One region of the Blautia sp. 2227st1_G12_2227SCRN_220401 genome, then DNA from elsewhere that is predicted to be linked to it. Evidence: riboswitches for the same ligand, from Rfam matches in the RefSeq annotation. Region 1 holds a riboswitch; the other holds the start of a gene.

The links. Region 1 has a riboswitch for cobalamin ahead of nikB (nickel ABC transporter permease). Riboswitches for the same ligand answer to the same signal wherever they lie in the genome.
Region 2: linked by a shared signal. The riboswitch ahead of ABCM67_RS08535 (ABC transporter permease) and the one ahead of nikB (nickel ABC transporter permease) in region 1 are both predicted to bind cobalamin.

The regions. Positions count from the first base shown of each region.
Region 1 covers NZ_JBCLNI010000001.1:195,198-201,060, forward strand. The annotation lists gene ABCM67_RS00980 (ABC transporter ATP-binding protein) at 1-16, opposite strand, end outside; gene ABCM67_RS00985 (ABC transporter substrate-binding protein) at 31-1,599, opposite strand; gene nikC (nickel transporter permease) at 1,658-2,488, opposite strand; gene nikB (nickel ABC transporter permease) at 2,489-3,427, opposite strand; cobalamin riboswitch at 3,611-3,800, opposite strand; gene ABCM67_RS01000 (M14 family metallopeptidase) at 4,085-5,044, opposite strand; gene hisIE (bifunctional phosphoribosyl-AMP cyclohydrolase/phosphoribosyl-ATP diphosphatase HisIE) at 5,216-5,863, opposite strand, start outside.
Region 2 covers NZ_JBCLNI010000013.1:57,643-63,505, reverse strand. The annotation lists gene nikC (nickel transporter permease) at 1-285, opposite strand, end outside; gene ABCM67_RS08535 (ABC transporter permease) at 301-1,230, opposite strand; cobalamin riboswitch at 1,366-1,540, opposite strand; gene ABCM67_RS08530 (MATE family efflux transporter) at 1,688-3,046, opposite strand; gene ABCM67_RS08525 (ABC-2 transporter permease) at 3,202-3,876, opposite strand; gene ABCM67_RS08520 (ABC transporter ATP-binding protein) at 3,873-4,721, opposite strand; gene ABCM67_RS08515 (GntR family transcriptional regulator) at 4,724-5,098, opposite strand; gene ABCM67_RS08510 (DUF3786 domain-containing protein) at 5,326-5,863, shown strand, end outside.

The sequences.
Region 1 (5,863 bases):
CCTTGATCTCAAGCATAAATAAGCGCTCCTTTACTCGGCAAGAGTGATATCCTTTGTCAGCCAGTAATAATCCATTGGATACATCTTAACACCTGTTACCTTTTTGTTGGAGAAGAGGTAGGTTGTCTCATAACCAAAGAATACAGTTGCAGCATCATCCATGATATCCTGCTGAATATCGATGATGAGATCTTTTCTCTTGTCCTCATCAAATGTCTGCGCAAGCTCGTCAAGAAGCTTGTCAACCTCCGGGTTATTGTATCCTGCAGTATTGTTTGCAGAGGAGCTGTACCAGTTCTCTCTTAAGTAGTTCTCAGGGTCTCCAGTGTTTGCTACCAGCACGTTCCAGATCAGAAGGTCATACTGACCGGAATCTCTCATGTCAAGAAGTGTCTCATAACTTACTGTGTTCAGGTTTACGTTGATACCGATCTCCTTCAGACTGGCCTGTGCTGCCTGTGCGTATACACCAAGCTCGGCACGGCTTGTGTAGATAACAAAATCAAGAACAAGAGGATCTCCGTCAGGAGTTTCTACAAATCCGTCACCGTCAACATCTTTGTATCCAGCCTCATCAAGGATCTTCTTTGCGCTGTCCGGATCATAGGAATTTTCATCCTTCAGATCATCGAATCCAAAGTCAAGTGTTGGAGGAACCGGTGCTTTACCAGCTGTTGCACCACCCTCGAGAAGAGTGTTGCAGTATGTTTCCTTGTCAAGACCACGAAGAAGTGCCTGGCGAAGAGCCTTATCGCTGAGTGCATGATCCTCGTTCTGGTTCATGAATGCATAGGTGGAACGAAGAGACTGAAGCTCCTGGATGTCGTAATTGTCATTTCCCTCAAACTCAACCAGGTTCTCTGTTTTCAGGTTGTAAGCGATATCGATCTCACCTGTCTGAAGAGCCATGGAACGTGTTGTCTGGTCATCCACACATTTCAGTGTAACTTTATCAAGGGGAACTTCTCCATCCCAGTAGTTCTCATTTTTTACTACGATACAAGAATCCGTCGGGCTGAAAGATTCTACTGCGTAAGGTCCTGTACAGATCGGTCCTTCCATGGCAAATGTAGAATCATCTACATTTGTATCTACGATCAGAAACAGCGGGTCTGCAAGGCATCCGGCCATGTTTGCATTTGCTCTGTTCAGATGGAAGATCAGGTTCTGTCCGTCAACTTCGAGGCTGTCGAGATCAAAGAATTCCGGAACACGGTCACTCTTTTCAGCGGTACGTTCGATGGAGGCTTTTACCATCTCCGGTGTCATATCGTCACCGTTGGAGAATTTTACGCCCTCACGGATCTTGAAGGTCCATGTTTTTCCATCGTCACTGTTTTCCCACTTTTCCGCAAGACATGGAACGATCTCACCGTTCTCATCGAATTTTGTAAGGCACTCACCGATCGCATAACGGGATACAACCCAGCTGAAATACTGCTCTGTCGGCTCCAGTGTATCTGCAAAGCTTGTTACTCCGATGGTGATCTCCTTATCACTTTTTTTGTCACCTTTTGCCTGAGCCACTGTTGTCATTGAAAGGGTCATCATACATGCAAGTGTAGCAGCCAGCACTTTTTTAACTACATTATTTCTCATTTCATCCTCCTAAAGATAATATACTGATTATATGGTGTTGGTTTGTTACAGAGTTGTTTTATTGATCCTGGCGCGGATCCAGTACATCACGGATGCTGTCTCCAAGCATGTTGAAAACAACAACACAGATCACGATAGCGATACCAGGGTAGATCATAAGCCATGGCGCCTTTGCCATGTAGGTTCTTCCTTCATTCAGCATCAGTCCCCACTCCGGTGTCGGCGCAGTTGCACCAAATCCCAGGAATGAAAGGGAAGCCAGCTCCAGCATCATGGTTCCGATATCTGCTGCCGCAGTTACCACCATCTGGGTTACCATGTTGGGAAGAATGTGTACAAGAAGAATTTTCCAGGTCTTTGTTCCGTTTACTATAGCTGCCTCTATGTAAAGACTCTTCTTGACTTTCAAGACCATACTTCGTGCAAGACGGGCATATTTTGTCCAACTTACAGCCGCAATGGAGATAACGGCATTGACCAGGTTTGGTCCAAGCATACCGGCAATAGCAATGGCCAGTACAAGCCCAGGGAAGGAGATCATCATATCTGCGATACGCATGATCACTGCATCCACAACGCCGCCGAAATATCCGGCAATAACTCCTAAAAATGTACCGATGACAAAGATCACCGCAACCAGACATAAGGTCATGATCAGAGAGGTTCTTGTTCCGAAGATAACACGGGAAAGAAGATCTCGTCCAAGCTTATCCGTTCCGAACGGATGAGCGGAACTTGGCTCCTGCAGTGATTCGGTCATAACTGCATTCAGTGGATCATATGGTGAGAGCTGCGGCGCAAAGATCGCAATTCCGATCACCACGAGACCCAGAATGAAGAAAAGAGTGAACTGTTTATTTTCTTTGAATGTTCGTAATACCTTTTTCAATTATCTATCCTCCTTAAGTCTTGGATCGAGATAAGTATAGGACAGATCCACAAGCAGGTTGATGCACATGTACAGGATCGCGATCCAGAGTACATAGCCCTGTACAAGAGGATAGTCACGACAGGAAATTGCTTTTACTGCCATATTTCCCATTCCGGGCCAGTTGTAAATGATCTCTACAACTGCAGTACCTCCCAGAAGACTTCCAAGGGAAAGTCCCAACAGCGTTACCAGCGGAAGCATAACATTAGGAAGGACGTGTTTCCAGAGAATGACGCTTTCCTTGATTCCACGCATTCTTGCACCTGTGACATAATCCTGATGAAGTTCCTCCAGCACTGCACTTCTTACCTGTCTGGTATATTTTGCAGACATGGCAAGTGCAAGAGTCAGCGCCGGGAGGATCATGGATTTAAAATCCGTACTGCCTCCTGCAACATTGATCCAGCGAAGCTGAACACCAAAGATGCTGAGAAGGATCAGGCCCAGCCAGAAGCTTGGAACAGATACTCCCACAAAGGTAATTCCTCTCACAAAATAATCCGGGAATTTGTTCTGATATACAGCGGCCAGGATTCCAAGCGGTATGGAAATAATGACCATCATCAGAAGTGCCAGCAACGACATCCTCAGCGTCGGCCAGAAACAGGATACCAGTTTATCTGTTACCGGCATTTTGAAAGAATAGGACTGTCCCATATCTCCTGTAACAACACCCTTCAGCCAGGAACCATACTGCACGAGAAAGGGCTGATCAAGGCCAAGCTCATGTCTTGTCTGTTCCAGAAGCTCTGGTGTAGGAAGATTACCACACTCTGTCAGCATGATCTCCGCAGGATCACCAGGTGACAGGTAGGTCAGTCCAAATGTGAAAAAGCTGATTCCAAATAATACAATGATGATCTGGAGAAATCTTTTTCCTACTTGTTTCTTTGTCACGTTTTACTCCTTTCCTCATTTGATGCGATTTTAACATTGCCGTTTTAATTTAGTTAGATAAAAGAAACTATTGGATTCTTAATATGCAGAATATGCATGGAATTTTAGAAAATTTGCACGAAAAAAGCCCGTGACGAAATACGGGCACACAAAATAAATATGCTTCCTATCTTCCGTAAGAATCATTTTAAAACAATTGCAAGCAGGTCTCCTGACTTAGGATCCTTACCCTCAGACACCTTCCCGGTCTATTTCTCACGCACTCGACCAGTGGTACTTTGTCTGAGGATTTCCCCTTACAGTGACGGGATCGTACCGGATTTACACCGGTTTCCCTATTAATCCTCTCAGAACTTACAACGGCTGATGTGAAAATCAGCAAATGCTGTCAAATTACTGAAACATTATATGATAAAACTATAGTTTATGTCTATGGAAAAATGTTATATTTTTAGAAAACTCATAAATTTTGTTAAAGATGCTTGAATTGTATATATCCCCCATGGGGGATTTGACAATTGGATTTATCTGATCTGCTAAAAAAACACGGATTTTACCTCGCTATTTTTACAAATAGAATAGCAAATGGTAAAACCCGGTTTTCTTACTGTTTCAATATGATTTCAGACAGAAGCGTTCTGAAAAGGTTGTTTACTATCAGGTCAGAGTCTCCGTGATCGCTGCATATGCGATCATTGGTCCGTCTTCAATAATGTTCAGACTGGCTGTCTGATAAAGTACGACTCCGTTTTCAGTTGCAATAGATGTGTAAAGTAAATTTCCATAGTAATCTCTCAGTTCACCCAATTCTTCTCCCTTAAAGAAGTACTCTCCAGGCTTCTTGGATGGATACCAGCATCCGGTATACGGCGCATATTCATAGACTACATTTTCAAGAAGCATCTGACGGTAATGCTTCAGACCATGACATTTCTTTCCCTGGAGATGAAAAACAAGGTGACGGACGTCTCTTTTATCCTGTTCTACTTCCTCCCAGGTCCAGTAGCTGTGTCCGCCTCTTTCGATGAGAATACTTGGAATTCCAAGAGAAGAAGCATAATTGTAGGCGCCACCTGTGGCGGTTGTGGAACGGACCACATATTTTACGCCGATATGCCGTGCCATATGTAATGATTTCTCTGCTGTCTTTTCATCTACAACCCCTACATAATAAACATAGGGATGAAGCTGTTCGAACCCATCTCCGCTATGCAGGTCGATATAATAATCTGCTATGGAAAAAAGCTTTGTCACTATAGCATAGGCAATACGATCTGCAGCTGTTCCCTCAGGATCTCCGGGGAAAACGCGGTTCAGGTTCTTGCCATCCTCATAGACCAGACTCATGGTGCGATGCTCAAAGCCACTGACATTGACCAGTGGAACGATGATCACATTTCCCTTTAGTTCTTCCGGTTGAAATTCTTTTGCAAGTTCCATTGCCGCCTGGATTCCTACATACTCCGCACTGTGTATTCCCGCTGTGATCAGTATCGTCGGTCCGTCTTTCACTCCGCATATCACAGTTGCCGGCATTGCTATGCCGTATCCTGTGATCTTAATTTTCCCCTGTGCCTTCTCTCCTTTTTCAATCACCCAGTCATCAATTTTGATCATTGGTTGTTTCCCTTTTCCTTTTTTATATTTCCGCACTTTTGACGATAAGTATATCATGCCTAACCGAAATTGTACATATTCTTTTAAGATTCCGGGAAAACAGAAAAAAGCTTTCGTAACCGTTCATTCTGATCCGACGTACAAAAGCTTTTTTCCTGAATGATATATAATTTATCTTTTTACCAATTCTTTGGTGATTTCTTCCCAGCTGACTCCTTTTTCCACCATAAGTACCATCATATGATAAAGAAAATCTGAAATTTCGTATTTAATCTCTTCTTTATCTGGATTTTTGGCTGCAATGACGATCTCTGTGCATTCTTCACCGACTTTTTTCAAAATCTTGTCAATTCCCTTATCAAAAAGATAATTGGTATAGGAACCTTCCTTTGGATGTTCTTTTCGGTCAGTGATCACATCATACACATTCTGGAACACGTGAAGTGGGTTGGTATCATCGTACTCTTTTTTCAGCAGCGGTTTGAAGAAACAGGTACGGTTTCCTGTATGGCAGGCTGCGCCAATCTGCTCCACTTTGGCAAGGATCGTATCATTATCACAGTCAATAGTAAGAGACTTTACATACTGTACGTGTCCGGATGTCAGACCTTTGGTCCAGAGCTCATTCCGGCTGCGACTCCAGTATGTCATTTTTCCAAGCTTCAATGTTGTGTTAAAAGCAAGCTCATTCATATAGGCCAGCATCAGTACTTCATCCGTCCGGTAATCCTGGACAATAACCGGAACCATTCCGTCACTGTTTAATTTAAAGTCCGACCATGCAATATTACTTTTATATGTGTTTACCGGAATTCCGGC
Region 2 (5,863 bases), on a different contig from region 1:
GCTATAGCTCAGTGAATACCGGCTACCCCAGAGAAGTCTTGATAAAATACATCGTCCCAGCTGATCAGTACCTAAAGGATATGCCGCCGACGGATTCTTTAATTTTATCGAAACATCCACAAGCAGTGGATCATGCGGCGCTAATACAGGTGCAAAAATAGCTGCCAATGCAAAAATTATGACCACCATCAATCCTATTTTTGTTTTCGGTGACCGGAATACCTGTTTCCAGTACAGATTCTGGATCATGCTTTTTTCTGTTTTCTGCTTTCTTCTGCTTCCCATTCTATGATCTCTCCTTTACTTTAACTGGATTCGCCGGTCAATCGCAGAATAGGCGATATCCACAAGAAAATTTAATACTACAATGCCAACAGCCAGAATAAAGATAAAACATTGCAGCACCGGAGTGTCTTTTGAGATCACGGATTTCAATGCCAGATTTCCGATTCCCTGAATTGAAAAAATACTTTCTATCACAGCTGAGCCACAGAAAAAACCGATCACAATTGATACCAGACGTGTCAGCACAGGAATCAGGATATTTTTCAGACCATGACGCAAAATTACATTTACAGATGACAATCCCTTAGCTCTGCTGGCACGTATGTAATCCTGCTTCAGCACCTGTATCATATTGGTACGGATCAATCTCGTCATAATTCCAAAGAAACTGATATCCATGGCAAATGCCGCAAGAATCGGGATGCCTCCGGCATCTCCTCCGATCACGGAAATCACTTTTAGCTTTACTCCAAATATATAGAGCAGCATCAGACCGATCCAGAAAGACGGCATAGATACACTGAGGGACGACAAAATGCGAATGACTTTATCCAGAACTCTGTTTTCATAAATTGCCGACAAAATTCCAAGAGGGACTGACACGATCATCAACAATAAAAACGAAGTAACTGCCAGTTTAAATGTCTGTGGAAAATATCTTTTTAATTCCTCAAAAGCCGGTTTTCTGGTAGAATATGATTTTCCAAAATCGCCATGAAGTGCCTGATCCAGCCATTTCCCGTATTGTACCAGCACCGGCTGATCCAGTCCTTCCTCATGCCGTACTTCTTCTACCTGCTCCGGTGACGGATGCTCATATTTTTTCTCCGCCAGCACTCTGGCCGCATCACCTGCCGATATAAAACTCAGCATAAAAATAATAAATGTAACCGCCAGCACTACCGGAATCATAAATATAAAACGCTTTGCAATTACTTTTCCCATTTTCATTTCTCCTCATTTTTCATCTGTTTATTCGGTTAAAATAAAAAAAGCTGATATGATCCAGCATCATATCAGCACAAAAAACAAACCTCTACCTCAGGCAGAGCTTATTCCTTCTGTATCCCATCCGAATCAGAATTCTTCTGTCAAAAAGGCAAGTCTCCTGACTCCAGTTCTTCCTACTTACCATCTTCCCGGATCTCTCCAGTGATATTTTGGTTTTCGTCCCTGTCACAGTAGCGGTGGCTGTTCTGGCATTTCACCAGATTCCTTATTAAGTACTTTGTACACCCTTCTGACTATTCAATTTTCATAGTTGCAATGAATAAATATTATAATATCATACTTTTCTTTTTATATAAATAGTTTTTTGTCAAATATAAAATATCTGAACATTTCATAGTGAAACCCGGATATTTTCTGCCTGTATTATTATAGATCCCTTAAGTAAATAACATTATGTATGAACGGTGACTTCTTTATATTTCCGTATAATGATCATATAACTTACGAATAATAAAACAGCTGCACTGCTCCATGCACAGATCTCTGCATAGTATATTCCATCTTCACCGATCAGTTTTGGCAGCAGCAGCGCAACACTGACACGCATTATAAATTCTGCAATGCCGCTGGCAAGCGGAATCAAAGTATTACCCAGGCCCTGGATAGCGGAACGATACACATACAGCAGATACAGCACCCACAAAAAGACAGCCATGATAAACAAATACTTATATGCTATATCCAATACCTGTCGGGTCTGATCCGGTTCACCGGATACAAACAGGGACAGTACATTACGTCCAAACAGTACCATCATGCCGGAAATGAAAGCCGAAGTGAGCACTGCCATATAAGTGCCGCTGCGCACGCCTTTTCGAATCCTCTGATATTTCTTTGCACCAAGATTCTGGCCTACATAGGTTGTAATAGCATATCCATATGAAACGGCAGCCATCTCCAAAACCCCATACAGCTTGTTCGATGCCGTAAATCCCGCCACAAACAGAAAACCAAATCCATTGATCACATACTGTACCACAAGTCCTCCCACGGAGATGATCACATTCTGTATCGCAAGAGGAACCGCCAGTTCCAAAAGCCGCAGGCTCATAGAGGGCTGCCTGTAAAAGTCCTTCTTTTCCAGGCGGATATCCGGGATTTTACGTAATACGATCAAACAGTACAAGGCTGAAAATCCCTGTGCGATAACGGTTGCCACTGCTGCTCCGGCTATACCCCAGCCAAAAACCGCCACAAATAACAGATCCAGTCCCACATTGATCACTGCTGCCACTGTCATTGCGATCAACGGAGATCTGCTGTTTCCAAGTGCCCGAAGGATCGCTGCAAATATATTATAAGCAGCTATGATCGGGATTCCTGCAAAGATCAGCCGCAAATATAGCATTGTCAGATCAATGACATTATCCGGTGTCTGTAAAAATAAAAGAACATGATAAACTGTACCTTCACTTACTGCGAGTACGACCACAGACAGTAATGCTGTCATGATATAGCTTTTCGCTACTGCACATTTCAGATTTTCCTTTTCCCTTGCTCCATAATACTGAGATACAAGAATAGAAAAACCCTGTGTGATACCTGTCATGATCCCCAACACCAGCCATACCAGCCAATCACCGGCACCTACTGCCGCCAGTGCCTTAACTCCTACCACTTGTCCGACGATCATGGTGTCTGCCATTGTATAAAACTGCTGAAAAATATTTCCAAGCATCATCGGTATGGCAAAAGTTATGATCAGTTTTCCGGGAGATCCGGCAGTCATATCTTTTTCATTGGTTCCCATAAGAGTCTCCTTTTCTTTTCATCCTTGACCGCTATTTTACAAGGGACTCTTACGAAACACAAGCCTATTTTTTCACAAAGTTTTTCTCATATTTTTGGTAGCTATTACATCTTTATAATCATTATTTTTAATGGATTATTTTTGCCACACCTATCTTAAAACTCTTTCTTCTTCATGGCGCTCATACTATACTTATACGAAGCAAACCATATAAGCAGACTTAGCACAATAAGGGCAATCGCAATTTCAAGATCCCCTATTCCACCTATCACATGCAGAATAATTTCTTTTAATCCCAAGTTAGCCTTCACAAAAAATCCAATTGTATAACAAATTGCAAAAATAATTAAAATTGCAATTGGCAGCACAATTCGCCCTTTCTCTCCTTCGAACCTTATCCTGATCGCGATCATAATTCCCGCAATTGCCTGAAACACAAAAAATGTGATCAACTCCATTGCCAGCATTTCCAGATCAAACACCTCTTCAGGATTTATGAGTACCATAATTCCTGCACAGATCATTCCAATGCACCATCCACATGCTGTCATGATAAAGGAAAAAATATATTTTTCTCTGACATATATTTTTTTATTTACGGGTAAAGAAAATAAATATGTGTAACCATGGCCATTTTCATCATAACTGATCGTATTACCTGAATATATCGCCAGAACAGATGGGATATACATTGCAATGAAAGCAGCTGCCGTTTTTCCTGTAAGTATAAAAAACAATGCTACAAACACTAACACCAAAAAAAGATTACCACCCTGTCGAAAAAACAATCGAAAATCCTTTTCCAAAAGCCCTCTGATTCCTTTCATCATCTTTCGCCCCCTGTCAACATCAGGATCACCTGATCGAGTGATCCGCTCTCTACTACGATTTCCGGATAATTTTCTATATAATACTGCTTCTCGTTCGTCAGACAGGCAACTCCAAAAAACTCTTTTTTCTCTTTCAAAAGATACCTTTTATCCACTGCCTGATATTGTTCCTCACTGACCTTCAACACTGCATATTTTTCAAGAATCGTATCCATCGCTTCATGAAGTATGATCTTTCCTTTATGTATCACATAAATGTCATCACACAGATGTTCTAAGTCCGAAGAAATATGTGAACTGATCAGGATACTTCTCTCCGGCTCTTCTTCCATATACTCTCTTAAAATATCCAGCATCCTTTCCCTCGCTCCGACATCAAGCCCTGCTGTCGGCTCATCCAGCATCAGGAATTCTGCCTGATGTGTCAATGCAATGATCAAATTCAGCTTTGCTTTCATTCCTGTTGAGTACTCTTTTATAAATTTATCCAACGGAATCTGATATTCTTCACACATCTGATGAAATTTTTCTGCTTCAAACTTTGGATATAATTTGGCAAGGACTGCCTCAACATCTTTCCCTTTCAAGTATCCACTGAATCCGGTTTCTGCCAGGACAACTCCCAGCTCTTCTTTCTCTTTTTCACTTAACTCTTCCGGTATTTTTCCCAGGATCTTTATCTCACCGGCATCATAAGAAATGAGTCCGAGCACTGCCTTGAACAAAGTACTCTTACCGGCTCCGTTCTCTCCAACCAGACCGGTGATTCTTCCTTTTTCTACATTTAACGAACAGTCTAACTGAAATTCACCGTAGCTTTTCTTTACTCCTTTGATCTCCAACATAATCATTCATCCTCCATGATGAGTTCAAACAACGAACGGATCTCTTCCTCCTTCATTCCGCAGCGCCTTCCCTTCTGAATTGCTGCTTCCAGATCCGCCTCAACCTCTTTCCTGCGCTCTTCTTCCATCAGCTGTGTATTCGAAGCCGCTACATACGTTCCTTTCCCATGAACTGTGACTGTCATGCCCTCTGCTTCCAGATTGTCATATGCTTTCTTCACAGTAAGTGCACTGATCTTCAGTTCCTTTGCCATTGTTCTCACGGACGGCAATATATCATTTTCTTTTAACTCTCCGGAGATGATCTGCGCCTTGATCTGCTCCATGATCTGTTCATAAATTGGTACCATCGATGTATTATTGATTATAATCTTCATATGTTTCCTCCTGTTGTAAACAGTATATAACAGTGTAATACTGTTGTCAACTGTTATATACTGTTTTGCAGCAGTTGACTGCCGGGATTCTGTCATCTGCCATCATAAGGTATGGGAAGTCTTAGTCATTTATTTTTCATGATCATTAATTTTTATTTGTTACGCAAAATGTATTGACTTTATAGACCGATTAGTCTATTTTGTAAATAACTACAACAAAAATATTCTTGGAGAAATATATGACGAAAGCTATCAATAATTATGATAAAACAAAAATTTCAATGGCACATGTTTTCCTGCAATATGATCAGGCTACAATGATACATAAATATTCATTAGATTACAATTCTGACTGGTTATATATTACTTTTATTAACCGTACCTATCGTATTAACCGAAAAACGGGAAGTGTTCAGTGGTCAGATAATGATTTTGAAACAGTTCATGAAGCCAATCATAATGAAGCAATGACTATTTATGATGTTTTATGTTATTCAAAGGATAGATGCCATCTGTCACATGAATTTGTAAATATAAACAGCCTTTCCTCTGTCCGAACAGGAAATCTCTCGCCGAACAGAGGATTTTTTCAGAATACCGCTGACTTTTTTAACAGAAAAACCATTGAATTGCGTAATGCCTGTATATCACTTTCCGGAAAGGAACTGGAAAAAGGAGATGTTGCTTTTAAATTAAATCTTTTTCCTTTTTTGCCGATTATCATCCGTTTCTGGGAAGCTGATGACGAGTTCCCGGCAAGTCTTC